DNA from 2 places in the Salinivibrio sp. YCSC6 genome. Region 2 is predicted to be linked to the other one. Evidence: predicted binding sites of a transcription regulator. Region 2 holds the regulator's gene; the other holds the start of a gene.
What was found. The regulator MetJ, encoded in region 2, represses methionine synthesis genes. The targets are predictions, from matches to a motif close to TTAGACNTNTANANGTCTAA.
Positions count from the first base shown of each region.

Region 1 (7,666 bases), 650 kb from region 2:
TTATTGGAAAAAAACATCTACATTAATAGAACAACTTTGGAAGGATGTCTAATTCAGAAAAGCAGTGCTGAGATTCTATATAGTTGGTTAGACAAAAAGTATGGCACTAATACTCAATCAATTATAACTAGGATTAATAATAGTAAGTTCATAACCGAAGATATGTTAATTGATTATATACGAGTTATTTTCAATGGAAAGTCTAAAGCTCTTACTGACTATAGTCACTTTAATGTTGAAGCGTACAAACAAACCATGCAAAAAGGTAATAAAGTAAACGGAAAACTAAGATACACATCTAGACACGCTAAATTGCTAATGGGTTTACTAGAGCAAGCCACTGTTAAAAATAAAGATCTCGAGAAAACAGACGGATGGACAACTAACTATATTAACTATGCCGTTGAATATATAGAAACTCAATCTTTGCATAAGAATCAGACATTTGGAAGTACCTTCAAGGTTTACTTCCCTGAGCTTTATGATATTATTCGTATGCTTCAACCCGATAGTAGAGGGGAGATATGAGTTTTCACGAGTATCTGAGGGCTTGCCCCTCCCTCTCTTTGTTTCTGGGAGTTCGTCTTCCAGTAACTTTGAGTACAGTCCCAATAGTTACTAATCTGGTCGCGCTGATTAATGTGTCTGATAGTACACACCTACGGTGTAATAGTGTTCTTTTGTATCGGGTTGAAGCAATATAATGAATAAAAAAGTTAGTGATGAATTCTTTAATAACGCCATTCTAAAAGGTAATGTAGCATTGTTAGATGATTTTTCTACCAGTGTCATTGAACGAAAGTCTGGGGCTGATATATTTTTCGAGATATTAAAAGATTCTGATCACAAAATCGTAAATGATAGAATTACAAGGTTTGTTCTATCCAAGATTCCTGTAAACTCTTCTGCTTGCGGTTTTGTCCCTGGTAAGTCTTATTATGACTTTCTAAGACCACACATCAGTGGTTATTACTTTTTAAGACTCGATATAAAGAAGTTTTTCCACTCCATATCTGTGTTGGAAGTTAAAAACCTCCTGAGTCAGTACTTCAGTGATGACAAAAAAGGTGCAAAATACTCGGCATTAGACATTGCTTATATGTCTATTACTCACAAAGTTAATAATAATTTCGACGATGATGACATAAAAGGAAAAGAAATACTTCCTATCGGCTTTTCGTCTTCCCCTGTCGTTTCTAATATAATTTTTAGAAGAATCGATATTTTAATCCAGAAACTGTGTGAAGATAAAGGGATTGTATACAGTAGATATGCAGATGATATGCTTTTTTCATCGAGCAAGAGTCGATACCTCCATTCTGAGCAGTTTGAAAGAGACATCTCTATATTTGTCTCCACTCTTTCTCTTAAGTTAAAAAAAAGAAAAAGAAAGGCAGTAGAGAATACTATATCGCTTAATGGGTATGTAATTCAGAATACCAAGTTAAAGGAAAACCTGTTCTTTAATGTTTACAAACAAGATCCCATTGGTTCAATTAGACTCTCTGATAAAAAACTAAAACAATTAAAAAAACTATCTGCACTTTTAAGAAAAAATAGAGATCCTGTCTATATCATGGAGAATATTTTTCAGTTGAACTATAACAAATTTAAAAGAACATACGGCGAAAACATAAACTTCTACATCCAGTACTCTGATGACCAGTTGCAAAATAAGATAAAAGGTTATCGGTCATATTTGATTTCCTTGATTAAATACAATGAAAAATACGGATGTGTAGCCAATAACTGTATCGTCAAAGTAAAAGAGTTAGTTCGTGTTTTCGAGTCCAATATAAAATAGTTAAAGATAAAGGCGCTAGCTTAATAGCTAACGCCTATTGCAGTCCTTGTAGTGGTTCCGTAACATTGAACATGAGTATAGATGTTATCCATATATTTTTTCATCCGAGTCGAATGCGTATTGATCCTATTCGTAACACGAAAATGTCCATTTCCAAGTCAGAGCGACGTCCGACTTATCCTTTTCGCGTTACACCACCAAAAAGCTCGCATTTTCAATGCGGGGCTTGCTATAGCAGCACCGCTATCGCCGCTATGACTTCACTGACTTCGAATCACCAAATCTTAACTCCACCCCTAACGCATTCACAATCGCGATCAGTGTCTTGAGGGATTGCCTTTTTGGCTGAAAGTACGGTAGAGCGTTTCTCGTGAAAGACCGGTGTGCTTGGCCATATCTGCCATTCCTTTGGCACGATCGATCACACCGAGTGCATCGGCGATAAATGCGGGATCGCCCGTTTGCACCGCTTCGTCTAAGTAAGCTTGAAGTGCTTCTTGGTTATCCAAGAACTCCGCTGGATCAAAAGTGCTCAATGGAGGTTTGGGCGTTGTTGTCATAACGGTCTGTCTCCATGCGAATATATCAATCGGGTTGCTGATGACAGTGTAGCTTGGGACTAGATAATCTTCTGCTCGGGAATGCTTTGGCTACGTTCACGCTTTGATTCCTTAAAGAGAAGAGTAAAAATTATCACGTTTATTACAATGTCATAGATTAAAGTTGACATTAGGTCGCTTGGGTTTTGCTCTGAGTATTTAAAATATGGATAGATATAAGACGCGAGTGTGATGAATACTGATAGAAACGCAATAGACATCAGCTGTTTTTTAGTAAACAAAGATACGTCTTTATAAATGGAAAACAATGCGATAAGGACAAAGTAGCCGATGAACATGCTTAGTGCGCTTAATCCTTTCTCTACAAAATCACCAATGTATTGATAGCCACTAGTCAGTGATATAGCGAGAGTGATAAATAAGAATGTGATTAATGAAAGGTATTTGTCAGATTTACTCATAAACCTTCTTCGATAAAATGTAATGAGTTGGCATTATCTTTTCGCCCTATGTGGCTTCATATCTAGATTTTGGGGTGTCTAAATGTACCAACCGTTTTGGGCAAAAGTGAAGGCATTCGTGGTTTTTTGAATTAATCTCTCATAGTTTTCCACTAGATACGTCATCCTTTACATTAGAGCAACAGATAAAGGCTTCGATTTAACAAAAAACATACCTTACTCTTTGGCACCCAAATCATCACTCAGCGGATACCAAAAAGCCCGCACTTTTCAGCGCGGGCTTGAGTATTTAAGTGTGGTGAGCGGACTGGCTTACCAGCCTTTTACCACTGCGCCGTCAAAAACTTCCATTGCGGCGTTGTAAACCGCGTCGGTTTGGTAGGCTTTAACAAAGTTTTTCACGTTTTCAGCGTCTACGTTGTCTTTGCGCGCCACAATCAGGTTCACGTAAGGCGATTCTTTGTCTTCAACAAACAGGCCGTCTTTGCTTGGGGTTAGGCCCACGCCCGCGGCAAAGGTGTTGTTGATGATCGCAATGTCCACGTCTTCCAGTGAGCGAGGCAGTTGTGGCGTTTCTAGCTCGATGATTTCCACGTTTTTCGGGTTCTCAACGATATCCAGTTTAGTGGCGTTAATGCCAGCGCCTTCTTTAAGTTTGATAATGCCTTGTTGTTCCAGCAATACCAGCGAACGGCCAAGGTTCGATGGGTTGTTAGGCACGGCAATTTTGCCGCCTTCAGGCAAATCGGCCACGCTATCAAGTTTGTAAGAGTAGGCCGCAATTGGATACACAAAGGTGTTGCCTGCAATCGCAAACTCGTAGCCACGGTCTTTGATTTGTGCGTCGAGGTACGGTTTGTGCTGGAAGGCATTCACGTCCACAGAACCATCGGCGAGGGCGGCGTTAGGGGACACATAGTCGGTAAAGGTAATGAGCTTCACCTCAAGGCCGAGTTTTTTGGCTTCTTGAACCGCATATTCGGCCACTTGTGCTTCTTCACCGGCCATAACGCCAACGGTGATTTTGCTGTTGTCTTGCACGGCAGCTTCTTTTTCACCACAGCCGGTAAGGGCAAGGGTTGAGGCCAGTCCGAGTGTGGCAAGCAGTGTTTTAATCGTGGTTTTCATTGTCTGTCTCCCTTTTAAAAAACGTATCCGTTTTGACGGTAGTCCCGCACCACTTGTGGCCGTGTGTCATCCCAAGTGGCTGGGACAAATGTTGTGTTTATGTGTTTGGGTGTTTAGCGGTGATTTGTGCGACGCACTAAGTAATCTCCGCATGATTGAATCGCTTGTACCAGCACGACCAGCATCACAACCGTGATTAGCATGACGGTGGTATCAAAGCGCTGATAACCGTAGCGAATGCCCACATCCCCGAGGCCGCCACCGCCGACAGCGCCCGCCATGGCGGAATAGCTCACCAAGGTGACTAAGGTGATGGTGGCACCATTGATGATCCCCGGTAGGGCTTCGGGCAGCAGCACTTTGTAAATAATTTGCGTTGGGGTTGCGCCCATCGCTTTTGCGGCTTCTTCCAACCCTGCGGGTAGCTCTAAAAGCGCACCCTCTACCAAACGCGCAATAAATGGAATTGCGCCGACTGTCAGCGGCACAATCGCTGCCGCGGTGCCGATGGAGGTGCCCACCACAAAGCGAGTGAATGGGATGATAGCCACCAACAAAATAATAAACGGAATGGAACGGCCGATGTTAACGACAGCGCCCAAAATTTGATTAACCCGTGGCTGTGCTTTCAGTCCGCCTTTTTTGGTGATGTGCAACAGCACGCCAAGTGGGATCCCGAATACAAAGCCAAGCAGTCCGGAGACCAACACCATGTAAATGGTTTGGCCGGTGGCATCGGCCAGCAGTTCAATCAGTGCTTGGTTTTGTCCAATCCATTGGGTTAACGCATCAATCGACATAGCCAAGTACCTCCGTGGCGACATGGTGTTTTTTTAGGTAGTGAATTGCATCATCAACAGCACTTTTCGGGCCCATAATCTCCGCCAAGAGTAGACCAAATTTCACGCCGCCGGCGTAATCAATGTCAGAACTTAAGATGCTGATATCAATATTAAATAAGCGCGACATCTGGCTGATCAGTGGCTCGTCGACGGTGGCGCCTGTAAATTCTAGACGTACCAGCGGATAGCTGCCTTTAAAGTAGTCTTTTTGTAAGCGTTGGGCGTAGTCATGTGGCACCGACAAATCCAAGGTGGAGCGAATAAAGTTTTTCGCTAACTCGGATTTAGGATGAGCAAAAATATCGCCTACGGGGCCAGACTCAACCAGTTCGCCATCACCAATAATCGCCACGTCGTGACAAATGCGCTTCACCACATCCATTTCGTGGGTGATCAGCAAAATGGTGAGGTTGAGCTTTTCATTAATGGTTTGTAGCAGTGACAAAATCGATTGGGTTGTAGCTGGATCCAGTGCGCTGGTGGCTTCATCACAGAGCAATACATTTGGGCTTGGCGCCAGCGCGCGAGCGATAGCGACACGCTGCTTTTGTCCACCACTGAGGCTGGCGGGATACACATCACGCTTATCGGCCAAGCCGACCAAATCCAGCAATTCGCTGACGCGCGTTTCAATCTCATCGCGGCGCGTACCACTGAGCTCCAGCGGCAGGGCGATATTGTCGAACACGGTGCGCGAAGACAGCAGGTTAAAGTGTTGGAAGATCATGCCTATTTTACGGCGCGCCTGGGTTAACTCACGGTTAGGCAGCGCAGTAAGGTTGACGCCACCCACGGTCACTGAGCCGCTGGTTGGGCGCTCAAGCAGGTTAACCATCCGGATCAGCGTGCTTTTGCCCGCGCCAGAGGCGCCAATCACACCAAACACTTTTCCTTTCGGAATAAATAAATTGATGTCTTTAAGGGCATGAACTCGGCGCTCCCCGAGTTCGAATACCTTGTTGAGTTGTTTTATCTCAATCATCACATGTCCTTAGCGATAAATCTTATGACATCTCGCAGCTGTCCAGCGCCTTGCACCTTGGCTGTCGGGTCTCTCTGGTTATTGATGCTATGGGTTCGTTAAAAACAAGTCAATGGATATTTTTACTTCTAGACGTCCAAATGGCAATAAGTCTAACCGTCCGGTTATAAAGTGAGCGAAGGGCTTGATCTCTGCAGGGAAAGCGCGTTAACTGATAGTCTCCGTACCTAACTGTTAAGACTGTTGTTTTTATGTCTCCCCTGTTGATTGATACCACCATGCTGACGCTGTTTATTCCCACCTTCTTTTTTGTGTCGGTTACGCCCGGCATGTGCATGACGTTATCGATGACCCTTGGCATGACAATTGGCGTTAAGCGTAGCTTACATATGATGTGGGGCGAGCTTATCGGCGTGGGGCTGGTCGCGATAGCCTCTGTCATTGGTGTGGCGACGGTGATGCTGAACTATCCCACCGTATTTCAGGTGTTTAAATATGTCGGTGGTGTGTACTTGGCGTATTTAGGCGTACAAATGTGGCGCTCTCGCGGCAAGATGGCGATCCCAAATGAGGATAACGATAGCCCCAATGAAGCCTCGGCATTGTCGTTGGCCGCGCAAGGCTTTGTGACCGCCATTGCCAACCCGAAAGGTTGGGCGTTTATGATCTCGCTGTTGCCGCCGTTTATTAACCCTGCAATGTCACTACCCAGTCAGTTGAGCGTGCTGGTGTTGATCATTCTTTGCACGGAATTCAGTTGTCTTATGCTGTATGCCAGCGGTGGGCGTACCTTGCGTCAGTTTTTGCAGCAAAAGGGCAATGTACAATTGCTGAACCGAATCGCCGGCACCCTGATGATTGGGGTCGGATTTTGGCTGGCGTTGGGGTGAATTAACTTTTAATAATTCTGCAAATAATTAAAATAACCACTTAAATTCATAGACTTGGTCGATTATTGTGCAATTTAGTGGGGCTGAGACGCAGCTTGTTTATGATTTTCTCGATCTGTCCGAGGAAGAACAGGAAGTATGGTTAAGTCGGTTGAAAGTCACGTCTCCCTCTCAATACGCACAACTCTTGCCATTCTATCATTGCGATACACAGCCATTGCTGAGCCAAATTTGGTCAGATGGGGCTCAATCTTTCATCGCATCACAGCCGTTTGAACCGAATACCACGTTGGATAAATATCGTCTCGGTGAGGAGATTGGCCGCGGTGGAATGGGGGTTGTGTATCGCGCTTATCGCGATGATAGTACGTTTGAACAAGAACTTGCCATAAAGTGTATCCACCCTTCTTTGTACCCTATTATCGGTAGAAATTCTCTGTTCAAAGAAGCACAGATGTTGGCGCGTTTAAGTCACCCCTGTATCGCAAAGGTGTTTGATGGCGGGATCAGTGACGGGTGTGTTTATATTGTCATGGAGTATGTGGATGGATGCACGCTTGGAAAGCAGATAGCAACGCAGCCAACGTCGCACAAGGCACGACTATCCTTGTTTGTGTCGATTTGCTCAGCGATTGAGCATGCGCATCGCCACCAAATGATTCATGGTGATATTAAGCCGGATAATATCCTGATTGATAGAGACGGACAGGCTAAAATTATCGACTTTAACCTCACACAGAAACTTGAATGCTATCCAAGCCCTGATAGTGACGATGGTGTGTTGGCCTACAGTGAGCGTTATGCAAGCCCTGAACAAAAACGTGGCGAATACCTTACCCAACAAACAGATGTATACGCATTAGGCAAATTGTTAGCATTTCTGTTGACTGCGGACGGTAAAAAGCCCAATCAAGAGTTGGCATTGGTAATTACTAAAGCGACAGAAGAAGAGGCAGATAATCGCTACGTGACTGTCAACCAGCTTCGTAATGACGTTAT
Region 1 covers NZ_CP039516.1:2,039,145-2,046,810, reverse strand. The annotation lists gene E8E00_RS09370 (retron Eco8 family effector endonuclease) at 1-528, shown strand, start outside; gene E8E00_RS09365 (reverse transcriptase domain-containing protein) at 704-1,804, shown strand; gene E8E00_RS09360 (addiction module antidote protein) at 2,122-2,364, opposite strand; gene metQ (methionine ABC transporter substrate-binding lipoprotein MetQ) at 3,138-3,953, opposite strand; gene E8E00_RS09350 (methionine ABC transporter permease) at 4,067-4,753, opposite strand; gene metN (methionine ABC transporter ATP-binding protein MetN) at 4,743-5,777, opposite strand; gene E8E00_RS09340 (LysE family translocator) at 6,044-6,667, shown strand; gene E8E00_RS09335 (serine/threonine-protein kinase) at 6,735-7,666, shown strand, end outside.
Region 1: the regulator MetJ is predicted to act here: its motif matches at 5,898-5,917, upstream of metN (methionine ABC transporter ATP-binding protein MetN).

Region 2 (7,666 bases):
GGTGAGGTTATCGATATGCACGGTAGGCAACTCGAGCTCTGGCGCATATTCACAGGCCATCACCAAGGGGGGAAGATTTTTTTGCTCTGGCTTGCTGACATCAAATGGGACATCCGTGCCCAAGAGCAGCATGCCGTCGGCTTGCTTGGTAAAGACTAAATTCACAAAGGAGTTTTCACGGTTTTGCTGCTGGGCGCTGTCGCCAAGCAAGACCAAGTAGCCATGTTCCATCGCCGCTTCTTCGATACCGCGAATGATCTCACTAAAGTAGGGATCGCAGATATCCGGAATGATCGCGACAATGGTCTTAGACTCATTGCGGCGAAGATTGCGCGCGAGTGAATTGGGGGAGTAGCCAGCTTCAACCACGGCCTGTTCGACCTTCTTACGCGTGGATGCAGACACCTTTTCAGGGTTCATCAGTGCGCGCGAGACCGTGGCAGTAGATACACCGGCAATGTGGGCAACGTCCTTCATTGTCGCCATAATGACAGTCCTCTTGTTGTCTGAGTTAGTCAGATCAGTAAGTTATTCACTCCTCTGACCTGTCTAGGATGCGTCAGTTTGCGAAGGTATTCTACCTAGGCTTGGCCCATATAAATACGAACAAGCTAACACTTATTGCAAAGAAATCGTGATCTACGTCGCTTTAATGCAAGGGAATGTTAAGAAAGGTCTTGCGGCTCAACATCTAATGACCATCTAACTTTGCGTGACAAGGGCAATTGTTGGATGACGGGCAAGGCAACGGTGAGCCATTGTTGCATCACTTTTCGTGACGGTGCCTGGATCAGCAGTTGCCAGCGATAACGCCCTGCGCGTCGCGCCATCGGCGCAGGCATCGGCCCCATAATGTGTACCTCATCATGTTGAATGGGTGAGGCGGCCAAGGTTTGTCGGACTTGCTGTAAAAATTGCTGCACGCTGTTGTCCTCATGCCCTTCGGCACGAAACAGGCTTAAGAAGGTATAAGGGGGCAGCCACGCTTGGCGACGTTCTGCCAATGCAGAGTCAGCAAACGCCTGATAACCCTTGTGGATCAGCGCTTGAATGAGACTGTGCTCAGGGTGGTGAGTTTGCAAAATCACCGTACCGGGTTTGCTGGCGCGGCCAGCTCGCCCGGCGACTTGTACCATCAACTGCGCGAGACGCTCTGGGGCACGGAAGTCATTACTGAACAAGGCGCCATCCACATCGACAAGCGCCACTAAGGTGACATTGGGAAAGTGATGACCTTTCGCAAGCATTTGGGTGCCGAGTAGGATTTGATACTCACCTTTTTCGATGCCGGCGAGATAGCTCTCTAGGCTGCCTTTGCGTCGGGTATTGTCGCGATCGATACGGACCGTATTGTAGTCGGGAAACAGTTCGCCCAGCTGGGCTTCGAGTTGCTCGGTCCCCACGCCCACACTGATCAGCTGTGTCGAACCACAATCCCCACATTGGGGCGGCACGCGTTTTTGATGCCCGCAATGGTGGCAGCGTAACTCTTGATGCTGTTGGTGGAGGGTGTAGTAGGCATCACAGCGTTGACAACTGGCGAGCCAGCCACATTCGTGACACATCATTGCAGGCGCATAACCACGGCGGTTTAAAAACAACATCACCTGATTTCCCTGCTGAAGATGCTGACGCATTTCGGCAATTAAGGGCGCCGATAAGCCCGCCTCAAGATGGTGGCCTTTGATGTCGAGCACCCCTTGGCGGGCGGTGACTGCATTGCCCGGACGTTGGGTTAAGCGTAAGTATTGGTATTTTCCCGTTTGTGCATTGTGTAGCGTTTCCAATGACGGTGTTGCCGAACCGAGCACCACAGGTATCTTTTCTTCATGACCGCGCATTACCGCCAGATCGCGTGCATGGTAGCGAAAGCTGTCTTGCTGCTTATATGAGGGATCGTGCTCCTCATCAATAATGATGATGCCAAGCTTCGCCATTGGGGTGAAAAGTGCTGAGCGTGTTCCAATCACAATTGCAGCTTGATTGTCGCGAGCCGCCAGCCACGCGCTGAGTCGCTCCGTATCATTGAGCCCCGAATGCATCACGGTAACCGGGACGTTAAAGCGGCGTTCGAATCGGCGGATGGTCTGCGGGGTGAGGCCAATTTCGGGCACCAATATTAACGCCTGCTCGCCACGCGCTAAAACCGGCTCTAAGACGTTTAAATACACTTCGGTTTTGCCCGAGCCGGTAATACCTTCTAAAAGCACACAGGCAAAGCCATCGCTGGCGTTGATGGTGGCAACGGCCATGGCTTGTTCATGGTTCAGTGAGGGCTTGTCTTCACTGATGGTAAAATGCCGTGCCCAAGCTTTGCCTTCAAGCGGTGGGGTGTAAGGCGCGATCCAGCCTTTGTCCACCAAGGTATTAATCACAGCGGGGGTAATGTCTTGCTCCACGAGGTCGGCATGCGGAGTAGGGCCGTGAGTGAGCAGGGTTAACACACGCGCTTGTTTTGGCGCGCGGGTAAGCCCGGTCACCGGTTGATTCTGTCCGGCTTCGGTCAATTGCCACCATTTTTGCTGCTTGAGCGCTGCGGGTCGACCTTTGCGCAGTAGCGTCGGCATCACGGCGCCCATCGCATCGCCAAGTGGATGATGATAAAAGCGACTTGCCCATTGCAACAGGTGATAGACGGCAGGAGTCCAAAGTGGCGCGTCATCCAATACCTCAGTGATCGCCTTGACTTGATGGGCGGCAACACTAGGTGTGGTGGTGATGGCAGTGACAATGCCGACCTTATGCTGGCGACCAAAAGGCACCTTCACACGTGCTCCCACCACAGGGACGTGTTCGGTAATCCGGTAATCAAAAGTTTTCGCCAGCGGGACCGGTAAGGCCACTTGTGCAAACTGTTCCATCACAACATCTTATCGGCTAACAAGACGCTCAGTGTAACGGCTTGACCCAGGTAGGCAAAGCCTTGTTGTTGGATACAAGGTGATGGGCGACTGCACAAAAAAGTTGCGAAATCGAGGTCGCTTGATTAGAATTGCGCGCCTTAGAAAATGTTTGTTAACGACGTGTGGTGCCCGGCTTAGGATCGGGAGAGCGACACGGCCTTCACTATGAGGTTATCCCTATGAAAGCTGGTATCCATCCAGAGTACAAAGCTGTCACTGCTAAGTGTTCTTGCGGTAACGAATTCGCGTTCAACACCACTCTTGGTAAAGACATCAACCTAGACGTGTGTGACAAATGTCACCCATTCTACACTGGTAAGCAACGTATCGTTGACACCGGTGGTCGTGTTGACCGCTTTAAGAAGCGTTTCGGTGCCCTTAGCAGCAAAAAATAAGCCGCTAACAGCCGAATGCGAAAAAGGGGTGCGAAAGCGCCCCTTTTTTGATCCCGTCGTCACCTTTTTAACGTCTAGAGGTCGGAGGTTAACGTTCGGGGCCGTTTTAGACTGGTGGACCTTTAGCCACTGCGTTAACATCGTTTATCTTGCTCGAATCTACCCTGTGGTTTGAGTATAGCGTTGCTGATATCAGCAGCCTTCCCAGCTGATATTGGTGCATCCCTTCACGATAATAACTAGGAACACTACATGTCGGACGATAAACGCCAGCAAGCGCTGGATTATCATGCATACCCTACTCCCGGAAAAATCTCTGTTGAATTGAGCAAGCCTGCTGACTCGGCGGCGGATCTGGCGTTGGCATACAGCCCAGGCGTTGCAGAGCCGGTCCGTGAAATCGCTCAAAACCCAGACGCTGTGTATCAATACACCGCAAAGGGCAACATGGTTGCGGTGATCTCAAACGGTACCGCCATTTTGGGATTGGGTAACTTAGGGCCAATGGCCTCAAAGCCCGTCATGGAAGGTAAAGCTTTATTGTTCAAGCGTTTTGCTGGCTTGGACTCGATCGACATTGAAGTCAAACACCGTACTATCGATGAATTCGTGGATACCGTTGCGAACATCGCGGATACCTTTGGGGGCATTAACCTTGAAGACATCAAAGCGCCGGATTGCTTTGAAATTGAAAAACAGCTGATTGAACGTTGTGAAGTACCTGTTTTTCACGATGATCAGCACGGTACCGCGATTGTTACCGCGGCGGGTATGCTGAATGCTCTTGAGCTGCAAGGCAAAGATATTCGTGAAGCCACCATTGTGTGCCTTGGTGCTGGTGCAGCGGCTGTTGCCTGCATGGAGCTATTGATCAAATGTGGCGCGCAACGCGAAAAAATCTACATGCTGGATCGCAAAGGCGTGATCCACACCCGTCGTGACGACATCAATAAGTACAAGCAATTGTTTGCCAACAATACCGACAAACGTACCCTCGAAGATGTGATTGAGGGCGCTGATTTGTTTGTGGGTGTGTCAGGGCCAGACTTGCTCTCGCCAGAGGCACTAAAACTGATGGCCGATAAGCCGGTTGTTTTTGCTTGCTCGAACCCAGACCCTGAAATTAATCCAGAGGTCGCGCATCAAGTCCGTGATGATTTGATCATGGGAACAGGGCGCTCGGATTATCCAAACCAAGTCAACAACGTACTCTGCTTCCCGTTTATTTTTCGTGGAGCGTTGGATGTGCGTGCCAGTGAAATTAATGATGCAATGAAACTGGCGGCCGTTGAGGCGATCCGTGGTTTGGCGAAAGAGCCTGTCCCACAATCGGTATTGGACGCGGCAGGTGTTGATGCGCTGCATTTTGGCCCGGATTACATTATTCCTAAGCCAATGGATGCACGCTTATTGCCACGCGTGGCTCGCGCGGTGGCACTTGCAGCGGTTGAAACTGGCGTCGCCCGTATCGAGATGCCAGACAACTATATGCTCGACAAGGCGTAACATGCTCGACAAGGCATAATGCGTGAGCGTTAGGAAAAACGTGCTCTCATAAAACCTGAAAAGGTTGTGCCGAGCACCGATGATGACAAAAAACCCGCCAATCGGCGGGTTTTTTTAGTATTCGCTATCGTCGAACTCGATACCTAGTTCTTTCATGATCTGACGCGCTTCAGCAGGAATGCTGTCAGGCTTGTCTTTGCGAATATCGTCATCGGTTGGCAATGGCTGGCCGGTATAAGCATGCAAAAATGCTTCACACAGCAGCTCACTGTTGGTCGCGTGACGCAGGTTATTAACCTGACGGCGTGTCCGCTCGTCAGTGAGAATTTTTAAAACTTTAAGTGGGATAGAAACGGTGATTTTTTTCACCTGCTCCTTTTTCTTACCATGCTCGGCATACGGATTAATGTAATCGCCGTTCCACTGCGCCATGTCTCACCTATCTTGATTATTGAATACCCAGAATGATGCTGCGGAGATTCTAGCTATATTAACCGCCACATGCAAAGCTGTATAGACGTCTAGAAGTGTTGACGTCTCAAAAAGTGCAGGGTAAGGTGAGGATAACAACGCTGGCTCGCGCACCACATCGCAAGGATGAACCATGACCCGAAAAAAAACTGACACCATCGCTGTAAGAACTGGCATTGGCACCGACACGCAACATCATGCGGTGGTTCCCCCTTTATATCTCTCGACCAATTATCGCTTTCCCGCGTTGGGGGATGTGCCCACCTATGACTATGCACGCGGAGGGAATCCGACCCGCGCCCAGCTAGAGCAAGCATTGACTGACTTAGAAGGGGGCGCGGGGGCCGTGGTAACCAACTGCGGGATGTCCGCGATTAATTTGGTGTTATCGCTATTGAATGCGGGTGACAAAATTGTGGCCCCGCATGACTGTTATGGTGGCACGTATCGCTTGCTTGAGTCCCGAGCCAAGCAGGGAATTTGGCAGGTTAAATTTGTCGACCAATCCGATCCAGACGCCTTGGCGAGCGCCTTGGCAGAATCACCGACGTTGGTGCTGGTGGAAACTCCATCTAACCCCCTGCTGCGCGTGGTCGATATTGCCGATATTTGCCAACAAGCGCATCAAGTCGGCGCTTGGGTGGTGGTCGACAACACTTTTTTATCTCCTGCTTTACAGCAACCACTTGCGCTAGGGGCCGACATGGTGGTGCATTCGACCACCAAATTTATTAATGGGCATTCTGATATTGTCGGTGGCGCGGTTATTGCAGCAACCAGTGAACTTGCCGAAACCTTAGCGTGGTGGGGCAACTGTATAGGAGCCACGGGCAACGCGTTTGACAGTTATATGACATTGCGAGGGTTGCGTACCTTAGGCGCACGGGTTAAACAACACCAGCAAAACACGCAAGCGGTACTCGCCTATTTGCAAACGGTTCCTGCTGTGCGCCAACTCTATTATCCGGGACTCACGACCCATCCGGGTCACGAAATTGCTGCCCGTCAGCAATCAGGCTTTGGTAGTATGCTGAGCTTGGAATTGGATACCGACAGTGACGGGGTGGCGCGTTTTATCGCAGGCCTTTCGCTATTTGCTTTAGCAGAGTCGTTAGGCGGTGTAGAAAGCTTGGTCACACACCCAGGCTCCATGACACATCGGGCGATGAGTGATGCGGCGCAAGCGGAAGCGGGTATCGCACCGACCTTGCTGCGCTTTTCAATCGGATTGGAAGATGCGGATGATCTCATCGCTGATTTGGCCAACGCTTTTGCGGCATTGGCCGCGTAACCTGAACAACGTTACGGCGCTGTTCCTTGCTTTACCCTGATATTTGGTTAGACAAAGAGAGACCTTGTCATGCATGCGCAATCGACGGAGACGTCCCCTGAAGCACAACGACAACTTCATAAATTTGGCGGCAGCAGCTTAGCGTCGCCCGCCTGCTATCGTCGGGTTGTCGATGTATTGACCGCCCACGCGGGCCGCCAAGATTTGATTGTGGTCTCCGCGGCAGGCAAAACCACCAACCAATTAATTGCTTATCTGGCTCAGCTCAACAAAGACGGTCGCCTCGCCCATGAAACGCTACAGACCTTGCGCGGCTTTCAGCAAGATTTAATTGAAAATCTTATTGATGGTGAAGACAAGCAGCGCCTTGTCGATGCCTTGTATGCTGACATCGCCACGATTGCGACCTTGGGAGAGGGCTCGCTGACTGACGCAGATAAGGCGCGTATTCAAGGGTTTGGCGAGGTATGGTCGGCCCGCTTACTGGCGAGCTTGCTTAGCCAGCACCAGCAACCCGCTGTAATGTTGGACTCACGTCTGTGTCTACGTGCAGAGCGAGCAGCGCAGCCAGAAGTTGATCGGGGAGCGTCTTGGCCATTGCTGAACAACCAGTTATCCCAATATGCCCACACCCAAGTGGTGATCACGGGCTTTATGGCACAAAACCAAGCGGGAGAAACCGTGCTGCTTGGCCGCAATGGCTCCGACTACTCGGCAACCATTTTAGGTGCCTTGGCCGGGGTGAGTCGGGTGACGATTTGGAGTGACGTGGCTGGAGTGTACAGTGCTGACCCGCGTCATGTCGATAATGCCTGTTTGTTACCTTTGATTCGATTGGATGAGGCGGCTGAGCTGGCACGTCTTGCTGCCCCTGTGCTCCATAGCCGCACCTTACAGCCGGTGGCGCAGAGTGCCACCGATCTTACCTTACGCTGTACGCATGCACCTGACAGTGGCTCAACCCGTATCGAACGTGTGCTCGCCTCTGGGCGTGGTGCAAAGATCATTACGGCGCTAGATGATGTCTGTCTGTTGCAGTTTGATGTCGCACGCGGCCTCGACTTTCAGGCGTTTAAGCAGGAGCTAAGCCGCACTCTGAC
Region 2 covers NZ_CP039516.1:2,685,254-2,692,919, reverse strand. The annotation lists gene cytR (DNA-binding transcriptional regulator CytR) at 1-519, opposite strand, end outside; gene priA (primosomal protein N') at 666-2,864, opposite strand; gene rpmE (50S ribosomal protein L31) at 3,083-3,298, shown strand; gene E8E00_RS12515 (malic enzyme-like NAD(P)-binding protein) at 3,551-4,804, shown strand; gene metJ (met regulon transcriptional regulator MetJ) at 4,919-5,236, opposite strand; gene metB (cystathionine gamma-synthase) at 5,409-6,566, shown strand; gene E8E00_RS12500 (bifunctional aspartate kinase/homoserine dehydrogenase II) at 6,636-7,666, shown strand, end outside.